2 regions of the Solibacillus sp. GQ1 genome follow, and region 2 is predicted to be linked to the other one. Evidence: a T-box and tRNA genes for the amino acid it is inferred to sense, from the RefSeq annotation. Region 2 holds a T-box; the other holds one or more tRNA genes.
The links. The T-box of region 2 lies ahead of AC6CH1_RS10925 (valine--tRNA ligase). A T-box ahead of a tRNA ligase gene usually reads a tRNA of that ligase, here a tRNA-Val.
Positions count from the first base shown of each region.

Region 1: it has a tRNA-Val gene. The T-box ahead of AC6CH1_RS10925 (valine--tRNA ligase) is inferred to sense a tRNA for this amino acid. The anticodon was not compared.

Region 1 is NZ_JCAXEX010000001.1:1,639,546-1,650,065, forward strand. Features, by position in the region: gene AC6CH1_RS08265 (GNAT family N-acetyltransferase) at 1-676, opposite strand, end outside; gene AC6CH1_RS08270 (M48 family metallopeptidase) at 763-2,025, opposite strand; gene AC6CH1_RS08275 (hypothetical protein) at 2,186-2,407, shown strand; tRNA gene AC6CH1_RS08280 (tRNA-Val) at 2,532-2,604, shown strand; gene AC6CH1_RS08285 (GNAT family N-acetyltransferase) at 2,884-3,714, shown strand; gene AC6CH1_RS08290 (hypothetical protein) at 4,197-4,577, opposite strand; gene AC6CH1_RS08295 (GNAT family N-acetyltransferase) at 5,140-5,601, opposite strand; gene AC6CH1_RS08300 (YunG family protein) at 5,966-6,304, opposite strand; gene AC6CH1_RS08305 (GNAT family N-acetyltransferase) at 6,440-6,739, opposite strand; gene AC6CH1_RS08310 (HAD family hydrolase) at 6,770-7,387, opposite strand; gene AC6CH1_RS08315 (sensor histidine kinase) at 7,815-9,122, opposite strand; gene AC6CH1_RS08320 (GNAT family N-acetyltransferase) at 9,428-9,721, opposite strand; gene AC6CH1_RS08325 (hypothetical protein) at 10,100-10,520, shown strand, end outside.
Region 2 is NZ_JCAXEX010000001.1:2,121,446-2,131,965, reverse strand. Features, by position in the region: gene hemB (porphobilinogen synthase) at 1-232, shown strand, start outside; gene hemL (glutamate-1-semialdehyde 2,1-aminomutase) at 234-1,523, shown strand; gene AC6CH1_RS10935 (alanine racemase) at 1,587-2,174, shown strand; gene AC6CH1_RS10930 (YszA family small membrane protein) at 2,227-2,418, opposite strand; T-box leader at 2,536-2,841, shown strand; gene AC6CH1_RS10925 (valine--tRNA ligase) at 2,899-5,541, shown strand; gene AC6CH1_RS10920 (bifunctional folylpolyglutamate synthase/dihydrofolate synthase) at 5,635-6,906, shown strand; gene AC6CH1_RS10915 (bifunctional folylpolyglutamate synthase/dihydrofolate synthase) at 6,903-8,150, shown strand; gene AC6CH1_RS10910 (translation initiation factor 2) at 8,358-8,957, shown strand; gene AC6CH1_RS10905 (Maf family protein) at 9,064-9,657, shown strand; gene radC (RadC family protein) at 9,669-10,370, shown strand.

The DNA.
Region 1 (10,520 bases), 480 kb from region 2:
GGAAAGAATACCCCTTCTCATAAGCTTTTTGTGCACGAACAGCTAAGAGTTTTGAATAATAACCATTGCCTCTGTATTGCGGAAGCGTTGAGCCTCCCCATAAGCTGGCAAAGGACGAATTATTCTCTAAGTACATCCAAGCAGCACTCACAAGCTGACCATCTACATAAATCCCATAAATATATAGCGAGTCCGGACTATTTTGCTTATCTCTCCATAGCCTTTCCCCAAGCTCTGTATGGGATTCATTCCAGATCGCCTCTTCTAGCACAATAACATCATGGATGCCCTGTTCATCCGTTATTTCCTTTACTGCATGCACATCGTAATTTGTAAGAAAAGGATGACTTTCCGATAATTTCACGACCATGAGTGCTTCTTGATCATCAATCGTAAATCCCTCTTGTTTGAGTAATTCAGTCAAATTATCAGGTTTGTCATAGCTGTACACTTTCCATTCGAAACTTTGCTTAAGGTTTCCGAAAAAAGTTAGCTCCTTTCGAATTACTTCCCTTGCCGACCTTTCATTTACATTAGAAGCTAATATAAATCCGCTTTCGTTAAATTTTGAAATGTGCCGAACAACATGGTCGGTTTCTTCCCTTATAAATCCTGGTGTTACAGCTTCTTGGCGCAATTCTTTGTGAAAAAGTGAAATCCATTCGTTTTTGTCCATAGCCAGTTCCTTTCAACGCCTCAAACATTTATTACAAAAAATTGAAGCGTTTATAGATATAGTAAACTAATTATACATGTTTTTATTTAATCCTCATCAACTTCTTCTGCAATTTTATCGATTCTTTCTAACATTGGCGGATGTGTGTAGCGGAACCATTTCACAAGTGCTGGCGGGTTTACTTCACTAAGACCGGCTTTCGTCAACTGTTGAAACGATGATATCGCTGCTTCAGGGTTTTCTACAAGCTCAATAGCAAATTCATCTGCACGAATTTCCTGATAACGTGAAATCGCATTGGACAATGGGCTAGAGAAGAAAAGTAAAAATGATGAGATTAACAAAAATAACGGCAATGAATTTAAATTGCCCATTTCTTTAATTTTCAGGATCGGTCCGTAACGACGTATCATCCAAGGCATGATTTTTGCGATCAGCCAAAGTCCAATGAGCGTCATAAATATATAAACCGCGATGTTAATATAAATATCCTTCAGCAAATAATGCCCCATCTCGTGCGCCATGATAAACAGGATTTCATCATGGGTTAACCGGTTTAATGTCGTATCCCACAGCACAATCCGGGAATTGTCGCCTATTCCTGTCACATAGGCATTTAAAGCATTCGTTTTCTCCGACATATTCACTTCAAACACATGGTCTGATGGAATGTCCGCCTGCTCAGCGAGAGATAGAATTTTCGTCTCTAATTCCTTGTCTGTTAAAGGAGAAAAATCATTGTAGATCGGATCGATGACGACAGGTTGAATAAACATTAGGAAGATTGAAAACGGTACAGTCAAAGCCCATGCATAGAGCCACCATTTTTTGGGGCTTTTTCTGATAAGCCAATAAAGAACTGCTATCATGATGACCGACATCCCAAACTCCAGCCAAAAATCAATTATATTTTCCCGCATCCATGAGGAGAAAATCTGCGTACTGATCCCATAGCTTTTGCTAAGCGTATAGCGGTAATAGTCCATCGGGAATTGGAGGATGAACAACAGCAAGGACAGGAAGAACAGATACATTGTTGTTCTGAATATGGACCATTTAAATTGTTCAGCACTCCATCTCTCAAACAGACGTGAAATTCCCGTAATTAAAATAACGAAGTAAAGCAGCCATTCCAATGGCGTCGTGATAAAGAACAGGAAATTTCTTACTTTCGATAACTCCTCACTTAATAACAGCTCCTGTGTTGTAAGAAAAGTGCTTGGATCTGCTGCCGTTCCTTGAAGAGCGGCTGGAATCCCACTATTTTGTCCATGGAAAAAATACAAATACATTGCGACAACATACAGTCCAAATGCAAAAACAGCCAGTAAACCCCATTTTTTTGTCATTCCTTCTACACCTCAATTCATTCGTTACCATATCCTATTATTGAAATGTGGAAATCATTTCTATCGAGTTGGTCAATTTCAATTTTTGATGGTTCTATACATCTTGGAATCTTCATAAATTGACTCAATTTAAAATCGAATTAACAAGGAGCGCTTAATCATGTTGTTTGCTGTTCATTATTTGGAAAATAATACACCTGTCCTTAGCCAGTGTTTGGAACGTATTCCTGAAGTAGATGAGGATTTAAAAATAAAAGGACGTAAAGGAAAGGTTGTAAATGTTGTTCAAATCGAAGAGAGTAAATACCACGTCTATGTCGTCCTGGAAAAAGTAAATAAAAAACAAGCTTTATTAAAAGACGATAAAAAGAAAAGACGTTGATCTATGGGGAAATTGTAGGATTCAATAAAAATAAAAGTAAAAATATAACAGTTTTCTATATACTGCTCCCTCTGTGGATGCTATAATAACAGGTAAGAACATTGTTATATATGTTTCTTATCACGGTCTTGTAGCTCAGCTGGGAGAGCACCACCTCGACAAGGTGGGGGTCGCAAGTTCGAGACTTGTCGAGACCATTATTTCAAGTGTGCCCGTAAACGTTGGTATAACAACGTATACGGGCTTTCCCTTTTTGAGAGACTTCCTTTATTACACCTGGTTTTTTGGGTTTGTCCGCAATTTGGTTACTACACTACATTGAATAAGTGAGCGTCATATTCATGTGGTATACTACCTTACATAAAAAGAAGTATCAAATATGATTTTGAGTACGGAAATAGACTGTAGTTATGTTACCAAAGGACGCTTTGGTAGCTTTCTTTGTATTAGTTTAGGGAAAGTGAGGAAATCTTTTAATGATTACAGAATTAAATAGCTTAGAATTTTTCAAGTGTAAAGAACTGTTATATGAGCATGGTCAATTAGAAGCAAATGCAATAATTGAAGGTATAAATCCAGGTAGAGTATTTGTAGATGATGTTGATTCGCCAACATCTGGCCTTATTTGGCTAGGTAATAATGATGGTTTTATCTTTATTGGAGATGAAAAAAACGAAGCATTCAATAACGAATTAAATGCTTTTATTGACCAATTCATTATACCCGAGGCACTAAAGTTAGGATTACATTGGTTTGAAGTTGTTGGTAATCATCCAAAATGGAATAAAGTAATTGAAAAAGTGTTGAGTAATCGTGAATTAAGTAGCTGGAATCAACTTGTATATACACTGCAAAAGGCTGATTATACATATAACAATGAACTCACTATTGGAAAAGAGTATAGAGCTGAGAAAATAACAAAACAGCTTTATGAAAATAAAAACAATGCAATAAAAAATATCGAATATTTACATACAAAAATTTTAGAGTTCTGGTCTTCGTCTGAAAAATTTTTTTATCATGGGATTGGTTACTGTATCATTTATAAAAATGAAATTGTGAGTATTTGTGTTTCGTGCTTTGTCGTTAGAGATGTGCATTGTGTAAGTATTGAAACCTTAGAACTGCATCAAGGAAAGAAGCTAGGTCAAAAAATAGCAAAATCTTATGTAGAAGAATGCATACATTATAATCTCATTCCGTATTGGGACTGTATGGAATCAAACAAGCCCTCTATTGCTGTGGCAGAAAATTTAGGATTTACAATGACATTTAACTACATAGGTTATGAATTTCCTTTTAAGTAAATTTAATTTTTCTATATAGAGCCTTCTTTCAATAAAGATTTATAAAATATACATAAATAAATTAAAAAACGTTCCCAAATGAAAATTGGGGGGCAACAGAAAAACCAGTAAACGTTGTTGTAGCAACGTTTACCAGTTTTTATTGGAACATTGTTTATACGATATTTGATGCAAGTCAATGAAACGTTATTAAACCAACTTCTATACTTGTTGGGCATAATCTTTAATTTGCATAAAAACTTGTATAGCCATTCTTTTATCAATATAAATATGCATCTTCTCTAGGACTCCCCCAACAAAAAGCGTTGCTCCACAATATGTCCCATAATTGAATAAAGCACTTTTCTTATTCAAGAAAAGCGCCGCCATTTAATTATATTCCATTTATAAAGGTGAAAAGGAGTTATCAGTAATTGCTACTTATTCTCTATAAAAAGTATCCAACTAAGTGTAGTGTTTCCAAATAAATCCTTTTGGAGAAGTTACTTATTCTTATAATTTATGGCCTCTTTAAATTCTTCGCTAGCTCTGATATTGTAAAACATATTTCTACTTTTTATGTTCGCTATTGTTCCTGTTTTTGTATGGTCTATCCACAAATAAAATTCACCATCGCTTAGTTTGATTTTATATTGCGGAACTATTTGATTATCTACTTCACCAAATTCTCTAGCCTTTTTAAATGTTTTCTCTATAATTTTAATATCCTTCACATCAGATATTAATTGTAATGTATCTGGTTTTTCTTCTTCAAAATTAATTAATTCTTGAATTTCTATAGTGTTTATTGTTTCTCTAGTGCTGTCACAAGCTACTAACCACATAGTACAAATAATTACAAATAAAATTGTCTTTATATTCATCTTACGTTCACCTCTTTTGTTATTTTAATTTTACCTATATACTATTCGAATTTATTAAGTCCTTCTTCAATAACTAAATGCTGTGTTAGTTGAACAAAAAAGCTAGCAAAGTATCGTTTAGTAACTCCCCTTAACAGATTGCTATTCCACAATATGGCCCTTTAACGGAAAAACGCAATTTTCTCATTGAAGAATCGCCCCCGATCGTATAATTAGGTCAGCCAGAAATTATTTCTGGTTGACCATTTTTTATATCGATATAGGATAACGGTAGCCGGGGTAGAACGTTCGCGACCGTGGGGCAAAGACCTCGTCCTCAAAACAGTTCACCCCCTACTTGTAGAAACATGTTTGAGGCTGGTTGGGACAGTGATCTCGTATAACAAGCGAAGCTATGACACTACAAAGGGGATATAGGGGTTCTAACCCCCAAGACTTGGGCTTGCTACAATTAATGTTACAAAACAGGGCTTGGGGACATCTTATCTTTATATATAGTAATGGCCCGCTCAAAAAAGCTGCGAATCGGTTGTAGATTAAAAAACTGATTTCACTAATCCTCTCAGAATAAGAAACTCATCACAATTAATTCACCCTTAGGCCCTTGACGGCGCACACCGTAATCCTTAAATCCACACTTCTTATAAAGATTTTGTGCAGCTATGTTTGCAACATTAACTGCAAGTACGATTTCATTAATATGAGGGAAATTCTTTTGTACATATGCGGGTAGTAACTGCAATGCATGCTTTGCATAGCCTTTCCCTTGTTCATTAACCGCTGTTGAAAAAGCACGTACTAAAATCGCATTACAATTATCCGAATATGGTGCTACTCCTTCCTGCTGATGTAAATCAAAATATGTCACAAGCTTTCCTTCAACTATCGCTAATATAGGTGTTCTGCTATTACTGGCCAATTTTACACATTCACGTGGGTGTCCTGTAAATTTTAGCTGGCTTTCAACTAATTGATATTCGTTAATTAAATTTTGGTATGATTGAATGAATGATTGTAATTTCAAGACTAACGCCTCCAAATAAGAACTTATGTTATGATTCTATCGTATCTTTCCGTATTTAATATCGCAATAATTTTTGGAATTATGTGCCAAAATAACGCTTTGGTGCGTTTCATATTTTTGATTCTACACACAAGTTAAGTTAGGATTACCCCAGAAAAAATGTTCCTCAACAATATGACCCGATTTTTGAATAACGTGTTTATCAATAAGGGATTAAAAATAACGAAATAAAAAGAAGACCGTTGTCACACAATGGTCTTATACATATGTATTGTAGGGGTGGTGGGACACTACCGCCACTGTATCGGTTTATACCTTAAGGAATGCTGAACATTACATCTTGATTTGTTCAACAATACAGCCATTAGTATAATAAGGAGTCTAAAACCTTTTGTTTTAAATAAGAGTATTGACCTTCATTAGTATCTGCATATGCTTCATCTCTATTAGAGGTAATGTCCATATATAAAATTCCTTCTCTAAATTGGGAAGCTGTGAAATCATATCTTTTGTTATTAATAAAATTATAAAAGTGCCACCCATCAGGTAGTTTAGTTTTTTTTATTTCACCGCCCAATAAATCATTTACAACCAATGCAGTAACTCCACATTGCCCCGCCGAGGGAGTATCTCTGCTCCATTTTGTACTTGATTCTACCGACCAAGATTTAGATAAAGCATTCGCCATTCGAGCTATTTCCATATTAATTCTCCCTCCCTTTTATAAAACACCTATTTTCCTTCCATTACCGTAAATGTTAATTCACATTTTGAGGCCAGTGCCTACTGGTTAATCTTAAGATAGTCTTCTTGAAGAATTCCCCATACAGCACAGTCCTTATATTGTTTTCAAATTACGTATCATATGTTTAAGTATTCCTTCTTGTACCATCCCTACTGTGCTCATAATTTTTCCAGAAGCAGGATTATCTGTGTTATGTGCTGCAGAGATTTTATGTACGTTTATGCACCTAAAACTAAAATCTACAATAGCTCTCAAAGCTTCAGTACCATAACCTTGGTTCCACCATTTATAACCAATAGAATAACTTACCTCACAATCTCCAGTGGAATTGTCAAAATTATATAAGTCCATTTCTCCAATTAGTTCATCACTTGCTTTCAATTCAATTCCCAATTACAAAATTCCTTGGTTTTATCACCATCACTAGAAAATACTTAAAAGTTCATCAAAACTTTCAATTTCATTATCATATTGACTTACTTGCCCAAATCCGTATTTAGCAAATATAAAAGGAATTTTAGCAAATCTGGCTGCATTTAAATCACCTTCCGTGTCACCTACATACACTGGATTTAATAAGTTGTTTCTATCAATCACTAATTTAATATTTTCACCTTTTGACAGGGCTGTTCTTCCATGACTTTCAAAATCCAAAAAATACTTTTCAAGTTTATGATACTTGTAAAAAGTTTCTATGTAGCCATCTTGGCAGTTGCTAACAATATATAGTTTATAATTTTTAGAAAGCTCTTTTAGGACCTTCTCTACATTTTGATAGAGCACTCCGCCATGTTTTTCTAAGAAAGATTGTTCTACTTCGCAACAAACTTTTACTAGTTGTTGCCGCTCCGTATAACTTAAAGCGGGAAAGAGTTTTCTACTTATTTCATTCATCTGTAATCCCATTGTACCTTCAAAGTCTTTCCTAGTTAATTGACTTATTATTTGGTTATTGTTTCTTATAACGCTGTTCCAAGCATTGAGTACTGTGTCAATTGGATCCCAGAGAGTTCCATCTAGATCAAAAATTACACTATCCAATTAAATTTCACTTCCCTCTAAACTAGTTTAAAAACTAACTTTACTACATCCTAATATTACCATTTTAAAATCGATTTATATAGTTGCTTTTTAAATGACTTATTTTGATAATTGGTATTGAATAATTTAGCAAATTACTTTTGATACATATGTTATTCAACAATATGGCCCGTTTGTTGAATAAAGCAAAGATCAAATTTAAGTACTTATATCCTTGTTCAAAAATATGATTTGACAGAACTGATTATATTTGAACCTTGAGTTACATTAAAAGCCACCTGATTTTAAATTAGTAATAGCTTATACAGAAACTCCTACCTATCCAGACAAAAAGTTGTAGCAGCGCTAGACACAGCTTAAAAAGCTTCTTTTCCACTAAAAAAGGCTATGGTACGTTTTTTGAATTTGTACCATAACCTTTTACTATTTACTTAATAGGGATTTTTACAATCGCTATTGTCTCTTTTTCATTTATTCTATCAAATGTAATCGTTCCATTGTATTTATTAATTGTTTCTTTAACAATAAACAAACCTTGTCCTCTAACTCTTCCTTTCTCTACTTTTTTCGTTGAGTAGCCTTGTTTAAAAATTTGATTTTTATCAGGTAGCTTTCGCCCAGTGTTCGTAATCGAGAACGTATAATATAACTCGTCTGCTTTACAGCTAACTGTAATTTTACGTAGTTCCTCTGGCAACTCCATTGTTGCTTCTATCGCATTATCAATTATGTTCGATAATATATTGATTAAATCAATCGTTTTTATGTTATCAAATGGATTGTCATCAACAGTTATCTGTATATCAATTTGTTGATTTTGACATGTTAATTTTTTTGTTTGCAGTAATATCGCTAATCCTGGGTGATCAAGATTCAATTTAATGGATTCAATTGTCTGTATATCTTTAGACAAAGAATCGACATACTTTGTCGCTTGATCTACCTCACCTATATGCAGAAAGCCATGTAAAACCTGGATATGGTTAATATAATCGTGCCTAAATGATGAGACAGAAGCAATTAACGTTTTAATTTCCTTTTGATACGTATCCTCCGTAGTTCCAACTTCTTTTTGATACCACTTTTGTAAAAGTAAGAAAGAAATAATAACAATAATAACAAAAAGTCCGCTGAGTACTAATAGAAAAATATTACTATTAATAACTGTTTCTTTAATCCCATCAAGTGTCTCCGTACTAATATCAATGCCAAGGTAGCTGATGATTTCCCCATTTTCATTCATAACAGGCGTCCCAACCGTTATATAATGATGACCATATTTCGTATCTTCCAGAATCCCTGTTACAAAGTGCTTTCCTTCCTCATACGCTAATTTCACTTGGGCTTCCGGTACAGTACACCCTTCACCTATTGGAAAATCATTTGGATTATCCTTGTTTTCAGGATAACCTACAATTAAAGCTTTCGATGTAGTAGGATTGTCTATTTCCATAGTATAGACGTATAATACACCTAGTTTTTCTCGGGCATCATTCAAATAATGCCGTATTGTCCAATAATCTTCTTCACGATTCCGTTCTTTTAAAAATCGCTCATACGTTTCCAGGTCAATCGCCTTTGCAATGGATTTGGCAGCTTCAAGATTTTGGTTAGCAATCGCCTCTTCCACTGTATCTTCAATCTTTATATAGGAAGTATACATACTTATTCCAATAAAGAATATGACTAATACTATAGATAACACTATTATTAGCTTTAATTTAAAACGTTTCATATCAAAATAATCTTCCTTACTATTAAATACATATTTTGCTGTAAATTAAACAATTAAATTATTTCCCTGAAATTGAAATAGCCCTTCCCACCGACTGTTGAAATAAGGGCTATTTCATTTAATTTCTTTATTCTTTGTACCAATAAAAAACATTTTCATACCATTAAGTCATTACTTTCAATTAGTAATCTGTTATAAAATCTATAATTGTTACTATTAATTCGATATAAAGGAACAAAAAACAGTATAAACGTTCTAAATCCTTTTGTCCAAAAAAACTTTAATATTACCAGGAATGCAATTATTTACTTTTTTCCAATCCAATATGCTAATTCTCCTCTTTTGAACGGAAGCGACAAATTTAAATTAATTAGACCAATTAATTGTTGTGAATCTTTATCTACAATCGCAAACATTGCTATTTTATTATTTTGTTCTGCTGTATGAATACTTTCAATAAATTGTATTGCTGATCCTTCCGGGTATGGATGTGGTATGTTCAATGTAGATTTAGCTACCTCATAATCCCCAGCCAATTCTTCAATTCTACTTGAATCACCCAGTGCTAAAGGTCTTAATATTAATCGTTTAGTTTCCATTTTTCATAACCTCACCTTATATAGATTAAAAAACATTAACATAATTATCCAATTTCATCAATTATAATTTTACTAATATTGGATTGATTTTTAAGTAAAAATCAAAATGTCTTCAAAGCTTCGTCTGGTAACATTTCATAAAAAAATTTATTCAACAATCTGGCCCTATAACTGAAAAACGCGATCTTCTTATTGAAGAATCGCGCCCGATTGTTGAACAACTTGAATATAATCTACGCCTCCTATTAATTACAATTGTACTTTGACTAAAGTACCCTTCACTAGAAGAAGAATATTTATAAATTTAGCACTTGAAAAGGGATAAACTGTCAAACAAATTAATTTTTATGGTAACATTTATAGGTAAGGGGGTTCTAAATGAATAACTTAAATAGTGAGAAATTGATTCTAGAAGAAATTAGAGCTGTAAAAAAACAGACACTTAAAGTATTGGGTTTTGGTTTCTTGGTTATATTATTTTTTTTAATTTATTGGATCTATTTTGAAGAGAGCTTATTAGTTGAAAGTAAGTCCCCTGATGATGATAAAGAAGTAATTATTAATAAAGTCGGTAATTGGATAACAGACTCCGGTACAATTAAAATTTACTTTAAGGAAAATGGAAGGACTAGAAATACTAAAAAAATAGAACTAGAAATTTTTAGAGAATCTAACCATAAGGGAAAATACAATATTGTTTGGAGTGTTGATAACCATGTCTCAATAGCTATGGTTTTTGAAAAATTTATCCAGAGTGTGGATTATAACTTTTCCACCAATGACATAGAAATTGAGAAGT
Region 2 (10,520 bases):
AGCATTAGCATATATGGATATCATCCGTGATGTGAAAAACAGCTTCCCATTACCTGTTGTAGCGTATAATGTATCGGGCGAATATTCAATGGTAAAAGCAGCTGCACAAAATGGCTGGATCGATGAAAAAGCGGTTGTACTGGAAACATTATTAGGTATGAAGCGTGCAGGTTCCGATTTAATTATTACTTATCATGCAAAAGACGTCTGTCGTTGGTTGGAGGAAAAATAATATGCGTAGTTATGAAAAGTCAAAAGCAGCATTTACAGAAGCGGTTGATTTAATGCCAGGGGGAGTAAACTCTCCTGTACGTGCATTTAAATCAGTAAACTTGGATCCGATATTTATGGATTCAGGCAAAGGTGCAGTTATTAAAGATATTGATGGCAATGAATATATTGACTATGTCTTATCATGGGGTCCGTTAATTTTAGGACATGCACACCCGGAAGTTGTTTCGGCTATTCAGGATCAGGCAGCTAAAGGCGCATCATTCGGTGCACCTACTGTTTCAGAAAACAAATTGGCGAAGCTTGTAATGGACCGTTTGCCTTCAGTGGAAATGATTCGTTTTGTATCATCAGGCACAGAAGCAACAATGTCTGCACTACGTTTAGCGCGTGGATTTACTGGACGCGACAAGATTTTAAAATTTGAAGGTTCATATCACGGTCATGGGGATTCACTGCTGATTAAAGCAGGTTCAGGTGTAGCGACACTTGGTTTACCTGACTCACCGGGTGTTCCGGCTGATATTGCCAAAAATACATTAACGGTTGCTTATAATGATTTGGAATCTGCAAAATTAGTATTTGAAAAATTCGGCGCTGATTTAGCTGCAGTTATTTTAGAACCGGTTGCCGGCAATATGGGTGTTGTTCCGCCACAGCCAGGTTTCCTTGAAGGGCTGCGTAAACTGACAGAAGAGAATGGAACGGTTTTAATTTTCGATGAAGTTATGACAGGCTTCCGTGTAGACTATGGCTGTGCCCAGGAATATTACGGAATTAAACCTGACCTTACTTGTTTAGGTAAAGTAATCGGCGGAGGCTTACCGGTTGGTGCATTTGGCGGAAAGCGCGAAATTATGGAGAAAATCGCTCCGTCAGGTCCGATTTATCAAGCAGGTACATTATCAGGTAATCCGCTTGCAATGACAGCCGGCTATGAAACATTAAGCCGTCTGAACAAAGACTCATATGAATACTTCCGCAAACTGGGTGACCAGTTGGAAGAAGGTTTCCGTGCGGCAGCGACGAAATACAATATTCCACATACAGTGAATCGTGCAGGGTCGATGATTGGTTTCTTCTTCACAAACGAAGATGTAATCGATTTTGAATCGGCGAAAAGTTCGGATTTAGAGCTATTTGCAGAATACTTCAAACTAATGGCCGAAGAAGGAATTTTCCTGCCGCCATCACAATTTGAAGGACTATTTATTTCAACGGCGCATACAGAAGAACATATCGCAAAAACAGTTCAGGCATTCCATAATGTCTTTGAAAAATTAGCGAGATAATCTCATAAATAAATCATAAATTCCCTTTCTATGCATAATGTAAGCGTAGGGAGGGGATTTTTTATGCAACAGTGGGAAATGAAAGAGACATTTACATTTCCAAAGCAATTAGGAAATGTTCAAGAGAATTCTAAAATAGTAGTAGAACCGAAATGGCATGAAGAGATTAGCGAAGATTCCGTCGTAGTAAGAGGAATTTATGTAGTAAAAGGCAATATTCAATTTGATCATGTAGCACGCGAGGATGAAATTGAGGAAGGTATCTATATCGAACATATGGATATTGAAAAAGATCATGGTTATTTCGAATATGCCCTGCCTTTTTCAGTAGATTTTCCGAACGATGACATTGAAGCTGTATCACTTCGCATAAATGATATTAAAGTGGAGCCGAATAATGGCTACTGCTCATGTAGCTGGGCAGTCCATTGTGATGTGGAAAAGAAAGTACAAGCAATTGTTGAAGTAGAGGAACCGGCACCAGTCGAAGAGATCGTCGTCGAAAAGCCTGTAGAAGAAGTACAACCCCGACTTCAAGCGGAAAAAGAAGTAGAATCAACGCAGATGGCTCAAACCGTTCCCCATGAGCTTGATTTCCTGGAACAGTTGGCTGATGCATATAGTCGCGTGCAAATACAATTGAAAAAATAAATAAATGTTCCGTAAGAATTGAAGCTTACGGAACATTTTTTTGTTGTGAATTTTAAATGAAATCTGTGAGTAATAAGTAAGTAAATAAAATTAGAATGGCCAGCAATAATATATCACCCGTTGTCGGAAGTAAGATCGTTCGAATCGCCTGAAAAATCGTAATCGGCAAAATACAATGACGCATAAAGAAACGGAATTTTCGCAGCCATGGAGGCAATAAATAAGGATTGTAGTTTTTTCGCAATGTCCAGACTCCTTTTGCATAGTATATGTGAAGAGCGCAGATAACGTGTTAAAGTATATTCCCCATTCGTGCTTGATATTTCATTAAAAACAGCTTAAAATAAAGTGCAACTATATAATTGAAGCGAAGATTAGGAAGAGTACGTATGAGATCGATGGCAAGAGAGGAAACGGTAGCTGAAAAGTTTCTCCATCAACCATGCAGAAGGTAGCCTAGGAGCTGACTTAGTGAACTAACAGTAGCTAGGATCCGGTTAAACACCGTTATCGAATGAAGTGCCGATTGGGCATTCCAACGCTGCATATTGACTGCTTGCGCTTTTTTAAATTTTAAGAAAGCGTTTGTGGGTAAGGAATGTGAACGCTTGACTAAACCCGATCGGAAATAAAGGTGGTACCGCGAATTAACTCCCTCGTCCTTTTTTAAGACGAAGGGAGTTTTTTTATGTCCAATAATAAGGTGACAAAGGAGAGATTCATCATGACGGAAATTACAATGCCAACAAAATACGATCCGCAGCAAACTGAAGCCGGCCGCTATGAATGGTGGTTAAAAGGCAAATTTTTCGAAGCAGATCCAACAAGCGATAAGGAACCATACTCTATCGTTATCCCACCGCCAAACGTAACAGGTAAGCTGCACCTTGGCCACGCTTGGGATACAACATTGCAAGATATTTTAATTCGTATGAAACGCATGCAAGGATTTGATGCACTATGGTTGCCAGGTATGGACCATGCAGGTATTGCGACACAGGCGAAAGTAGAAGAGAAATTGCGCGGGGAAGGTATTTCCCGCTATGATCTTGGCCGTGAAAAGTTCCTTGAAAAAACATGGGAATGGAAAGAAGAATATGCATCCCATATTCGTGCACAATGGTCGAAATTAGGTTTAGGATTAGACTATTCAAAAGAGCGATTTACACTTGATGAAGGCTTATCTGATGCTGTAAAAGAAGTATTCGTTAAATTATACGAAAAAGGCTATATTTACCGTGGTGAGCGTATTATTAACTGGGATCCGGCTGCCAAAACGGCCCTTTCAGACATCGAAGTAATCCACAAAGAAGTAGAAGGCGCATTCTACCATATGGAATACCCGCTTGCTGATGGTTCAGGTAAATTACGCGTTGCAACAACTCGTCCAGAGACAATGCTGGGTGACTCTGGTGTAGCTGTACACCCGGAAGATGAGCGCTATGCACACTTAGTAGGGAAAACAGTTATTTTACCTATCGTAGGTCGTGAAATTCCAATCGTTGCAGATGACTACGTAGATATGGAATTCGGTACAGGTGTTGTAAAAATGACACCAGCACATGACCCGAACGACTTTGAAGTTGGGAACCGTCATAATCTAGAACGTATTTTAGTTATGAACGAAGATGGTACAATGAATGACTTAGCTGGTAAATATGCGGGTATGGATCGTTTCGAATGCCGTAAGCAAATCGTTGCAGATCTACAAGAGGCAGGCGTATTAATCGAAATCGAACCACATGTACACCAAGTAGGCCATTCAGAGCGTACGAATGCTGTTGTAGAACCGTATCTTTCTAAACAATGGTTCGTAAAAATGGCTCCACTTGCTGAAGAAGCATTAAAAATGCAAGCAGATGAAAATGAAAAAGTAAACTTCGTACCAAATCGTTTTGAAAACACATATAACCGCTGGATGGAAAATATTCATGACTGGTGTATTTCGCGTCAATTATGGTGGGGTCATCAAATTCCAGCTTGGTACAACAAAGAAACAGGCGAGCTTTATGTAGGAAAAGAAGCACCTGAAGATGCTGAGAATTGGACACAGGACGAAGATGTTCTAGATACATGGTTCTCATCTGCTTTATGGCCGTTTTCTACAATGGATTGGCCAAATGAAGAATCCGAAATGTTCAAGCGCTACTACCCGACAAATACGTTAGTAACGGGCTATGACATCATCTTCTTCTGGGTAAGCCGCATGATTTTCCAAGGGAAAGAATTTACAGGCGAGCGTCCATTTAAAGACGTTTTAATCCATGGTTTAGTTCGTGATGCTGAAGGACGCAAAATGTCCAAATCACTTGGTAACGGGGTTGACCCGATGGATGTAATCGACCAATATGGTGCGGATTCATTGCGTTACTTCCTTGCAACAGGTTCATCTCCAGGTCAGGATTTACGTTACTCTACAGAAAAAGTAGAATCTACTTGGAACTTCGTAAACAAAATCTGGAATGCTTCTCGTTTTGCTTTGATGAACATGGAAGGCCTAACATATGAGCAAATTGATTTAACAGGTAACCTTTCAACAGCGGATAAATGGATTCTTTCACGCTTGAATGAAACGATTGACCGTGTAACAACATTATCTGATAAATATGAGTTCGGTGAAGTTGGCCGTGAACTTTACAATTTCATTTGGGATGATTTCTGTTCATGGTATATCGAAATGGCGAAATTGCCATTATATGGTGAAGATGAAGCGGCTAAATTAACGACACGTTCAGTACTTGCTTACGTTTTAGACAACACGATGCGTTTACTGCACCCATTCATGCCTTTCGTAACAGAAGAAATTTGGCAGCACTTGCCGCATGAAGGGGAGTCAATTACAGTTGCTGCATGGCCGACTGTTAATCCGGCATTCAACTTTACAGCAGAAGCGGGCGATATGCAGCTATTAATGGATATTATCCGTTCTGTACGTAATATTCGTGCAGAAGTGAATACACCAATGAGCAAAAAAGTACCGATGACGATTTCAGCAAAAGATGAACAAACATCGGCAGTGCTTGAAGTGAACAAAGGCTATATTGAAAAATTCTGTAACCCGGATGGCTTAACAATCGGGGCGAATCTTGAAGCACCAGCACAGGCAATGTCAGCAGTAGTTTCAGGCGCAGAAATCTTCATGCCACTTGCAGGCTTAATCAATATTGAAGAAGAAATCGCACGTCTTGAAAAAGAGCTCGACAAATGGGCGAAAGAAGTAAAATTAGTTTCTGGAAAGCTATCGAATGAACGTTTCGTTTCAAAAGCACCGGAAGCATTAGTAGCAACAGAGCGTGAAAAACTGGCGGACTATGAAGCAAAATACGCAACAGTTGAAAAACGCATTGCAGAACTGAAAAATATGTAATGCCAAAGAGAGGTACCGTATAACGGTACCTCTTTCTTTTAATTCAGCTATAATAAAATATATTACATATTAGCCGTTTAGGGAGAGGAAATAATGTTTCAAACGATGAAGCAATGCACAGATTTTATTTTTAAGTTAAAAGCAAGCCAATATAAAGGCGAACCATTACAGTCGGCGAAGATTATCCTGGATGCACTTGGCAATCCGGAACAAAAAACGAAATTCATACATTTTGCAGGTTCCAATGGAAAAGGTTCAACATTGAATGCAACGCGCGAGATTTTAATCAAGCATGGCTTAACGGTCGGCGCCTTCATATCGCCGCATCTTGAGCGTGCCAATGAACGGGTGACAATCAATAAACAGCAAATTTCCGATGAAGACTTTCTGCGTATTGCAAATGAAATTGCGGAAGTTATTGAAAATAAATTGGGCGGGGAATTCCCAAGCTTTTTTGAGTTTATGACATTGCTTGCCCTAAAATACTTCTCGGAGCAGTCATTGGATATCGCATTGCTTGAAACCGGTATTGGCGGGCGTTTGGATTCAACGAATGTTGTGACACCGGAAGTATGTGTGATTACAACAATTTCGCTTGAGCATACGGATATGCTCGGTGAGACATATGCCGAAATTGCCGCAGAAAAAGCAGGAATTATTAAGCAAGGAAGGCCGGTTATTGTCGGAGTGAAAAATGTGGAAGCGCTGGCGGTAATTCAGCAAACGGCAGCACAGCTCCATGCTCCGATCTTTACGTTGGGTGAACATTTTTATGTGGAAAATCAAAAAGGTGCTTATTTTGACTACCGAGGAAATATCATGATCGACAAAATTGAACTTGCGATGGCTGGGGAACATCAAATGGCCAATGCCGCGCTTGCCATTACGGCAGCATATTTATATCTTGAATCCTTTAATGCGCAAAAAGTAAAATTGGCCTTGCAACATGCAAAGTGGGAAGGGCGTTTTGAAAAAGTGCACGACAATATTATTTTGGACGGTGCCCATAATTCGGAAGGGACGACTGCCCTCATTAATACATTAAAGGAAACTGCACCACAGCATAAAGTGAAGTTTGTCTATGCTGCTTTACAGGATAAGGACCATGGTATCAGTATAAAATTAATGGATGAGGTCGCATCTGAAATGCACTTCACACAAATTGATTTGCCGCGCGCGGCGACAGCGAAGCAACTTTATGAACAAAGCACACATTCAAAAAAGTTTATGCATTCAAATTGGCAGGAGCTAATTGAAAAAGAAATGAATCATTTGGCTGAAGATGAGCTGCTCGTTATTACCGGCTCCTTATATTTTATCGCTGAAGTACGCAGTCTGTTTACAGAAAGAGGGTGGATTTCATGATTCCATTACTGGAGTTATACAAAGAGCGTTGGCAGGTAGAAAGTGAACGAGCGATCAAGCCGGGTTTAGAAGCGATTGAATCCGCACTTAATCTGCTTGGACAGCCTGAGAAACAGCTGAATGTAGTCCATTTAGCGGGAACGAACGGAAAAGGCTCAACATTGGCATTTGTTGAAGGGATGGCTCGCGAATACGGTTTATCAGTCGGGAAGTTTATGTCACCTTGTATTGTAGATGTCCATGATCAAATACAGATTGATGGCCGGTCAATCACTAATGAGCAGATGGACCGGAAGTTTCAGCAGTTGGCAAAAGCCGGACTTAGCGGAAAACTGACAGACTTTGAATTATTGACGGCGGTGGCACTTTTATACTTTGCTGAGCAAAAGCCGGACTTAGTATTAATCGAAGCAGGCATGGGCGGCAGAGAAGACAGTACAAATGTAGTGACACCGATCGTTTCGGTTGTCCCGAGTATCGCTTTGGAACATACGAATTTTTTAGGCAATACATTAACAAGTATAGCGTATCATAAAGCCGGCATATTGAAAGAAAATCGTCCGGCGGTAATTGGGGAAATGACAGAAGAGGTTACCGAAGTTTTCGAAAAGGAAGCCGTTCAGAAAAATGTACCATTATTCAAGTTTGGTACCGACTTTTTCGTTTCAAAAAATGAAGGAACCGAAGTATATGAGTATCCATTACTGCAACTAAATATATCCAAATTACAGCGTCAGCTACTAGGGAAACATCAAGGGCATAATATGGCATTGGCCATTACTGCATTTCTGGAAGTTTTAAAGAAATTTGACTTGCCGCTAGATGTTCAAAAAATCCGTACGGGTGTGAACAATGCAATACTTGCCGGGCGCTTTGAACAAATCCGGCCGAAACTTTATTTTGACGGGGCACATAATCCTGCAAGTATTCAGTCATTGGTGGATACGGTAAAAGAGCACTTTCCGAACAAGCGAATCGAATTTGTCATCGGTTTACTGGCGGACAAGGATGTCAAAACAATTCTAAAGTTACTGGAAGAAGTCGGTGACGCTTTTTATTTCGCCAATATTCATAATGAACGGGCAATGCAGGCAATGACCCTTTACGAACTTAGTCGAGCGGAGGAAAAACAAATAATAGAAGATGTAAACGAATTTTTACAGCGACCGGTAATAGATGAAACAGTACGAATTGTTACCGGTTCACTCTATTTACTAAGTGAAATTCGACGAAATATGCACTGATGCCAACCAGGCACCAAACCCGGGATAAAGCGTGCATATTGCGATCTGCGTCAATTTGAAAAGGATGAATTGCCGTAAAAGAAAATCGGGTTGCAAATAAAGAAGAATAATATCGAAAACTTTTTAGAGGAAGGCGACAGCAGTCTCCTCTTTTTTTAACGCTATTTTGCTATTGTTGTATGAAAAAGAGATGGAGCTGTGGCAACAATGAAAGCTTTAAGGAATAATGCCATTTTTCAAGCAATGTTCATTGGAAGTATTACAGGGCTTGCTGGCGTCATACTATTTGTTTTTATTCTGCAACTACCTACGACAACCGAAGAAGCTGCAGAAACAATCCCGACGACTGTTCAAACACCCGAGGAGCAGCAAGTACAGCAACAGTATTTTGCATTGCAGCACGGTGTTTTTTCAAATTTTGATAGTGCAGCACAATTTTTGGGGACTTATCCTACGTTAAATAAAGCAGCAGTTGTTAAAGTGGGCGATCAGTATTTTGTCTGGTCCCGACTGGATACAGAAAAAGTGGAAACGGCATTAACAATTGTGCCTACCGGTTTTTATAAAAAAATTAAGATTGCGAGCAGCTGTCCTAATCCTGCAGAACTCCAGCTGCCGGTCACATTGAAAGATCCGAAATTGTTCTCGGCTGAGGATACTAAAGCAATTGACAAAAAACAGGTACCGGAAGACTGGACAGGGATTATGACAGAAGTTTCAAAGCTTTCGACGAATCCTAATGTTGTTCGTCTGCATATGTTTATAAATTATTTTGAGAGTCTTGATTGCTTGAAAGTAACATTTTAATCGTGGAAAACATAATGAAATTTTGTTTTTCGTATATTTGCATATAGAGTTGGCTGTTGTTCAAAATTCCATTTCTCAGTTACTATAGTATGTAGGAGGATTGGAAATGAATTTTACTACAAATGAACAACTTATATTAGCTTCTGCTTCACCAAGGAGAAAGGAATTGCTCCAAATGCTGAATGTCCCGTTTGAGATTGTGACAAGCGATGTTGTCGAAACAAGCGTCACGGGCGATACGGTTCATGAATATGTGACAGAAGTGGCATTATTGAAAGCGCGTGATGTGGCTAAGAAATGTCCTAATCATTGTATTATCGGAGCGGATACAATTGTTGTGTTTAATGACCAACTACTGCACAAGCCTGTTTCGGAGGAAGAAGCCATAGAGCATTTAACGAAGCTTGCCGGAAATCGACATGAAGTGATGACAGCTGTAGCTCTTATTTTGGCGGACGGAACAGAGCATACATTTGTTGAAATAACATCGGTGCTATTTAAAGATGTTTCACCGCAAATGATCAAGGCCTATGTTCAGACAGGAGATCCTTTCGATAAAGCAGGCGGATACGGAATACAGACGAGTGGCGCCATGCTCGTTGACCGTATTGAAGGGGACTATAATAATGTCGTCGGGTTACCAATTGCTACATTAGTTCAAAAAATGCTTACATTACAACTACTAAAACTACCATTTTAGGAGTGATGTAAATGACGGTCCAACAACCGTTATTGAATATGAAAATCCATGACGTTCATGAAGCAGACCGCCCGCGGGAACGCCTCATCCGCCAAGGCGCAAGAAGTCTTTCGAATCAGGAGCTGATTGCCATATTGCTCGGTACCGGGACAAAAAGTGAGTCTGTATTGACAGTAGCCAATCGGGTATTGATCAACTTCGAAAAATTGCATAATTTAAAGCATGCAACACTTGAAGAAATGACCGAGATTAAAGGAATAGGGGAAGCAAAAGCAGTTTTGCTGCTTGCTGCGATCGAACTTGGAAGAAGACTCGCATCGAAAGATTTGGAAGAACGCTTTACGATCCGCTCGCCGGAAGATGCAGCGACCTTTTTAATGCAGGATATGACGTCATTACAGCAGGAGCATTTTGTCTGTCTTTTTCTCAACGTAAAAAATCAGGTGCTCCATAAACAAACCATATTTGTTGGGAGCTTGAATGCCAGCATCGTCCATCCCCGGGAAATTTTCCGCGAAGCTGTAAAACGTTCCGCTGCTTCTATCATTTGTTCCCACAACCATCCAAGCGGCATTCCGACACCCAGTCCTGAAGATATCGATGTCACAACAAGACTTTATGAAGCGGGCAAAATAGTCGGAGTCGATTTGCTCGATCACGTCATCATTGGTGATCATCAGTTTATAAGCATGAAGGAAAAGGGATATTTCTAGGGAATTCTAGATAATTGGACAAACGTATTAAAGCGTTTGTCTTTTTATTTTGTAGTTATTTTATAATTAGGAATTATTACATTGCGATAACAATTATTACGGATTTAAAAATTCGTCGACAATTTTCGCAATTGCAACTTTTATTTGTTA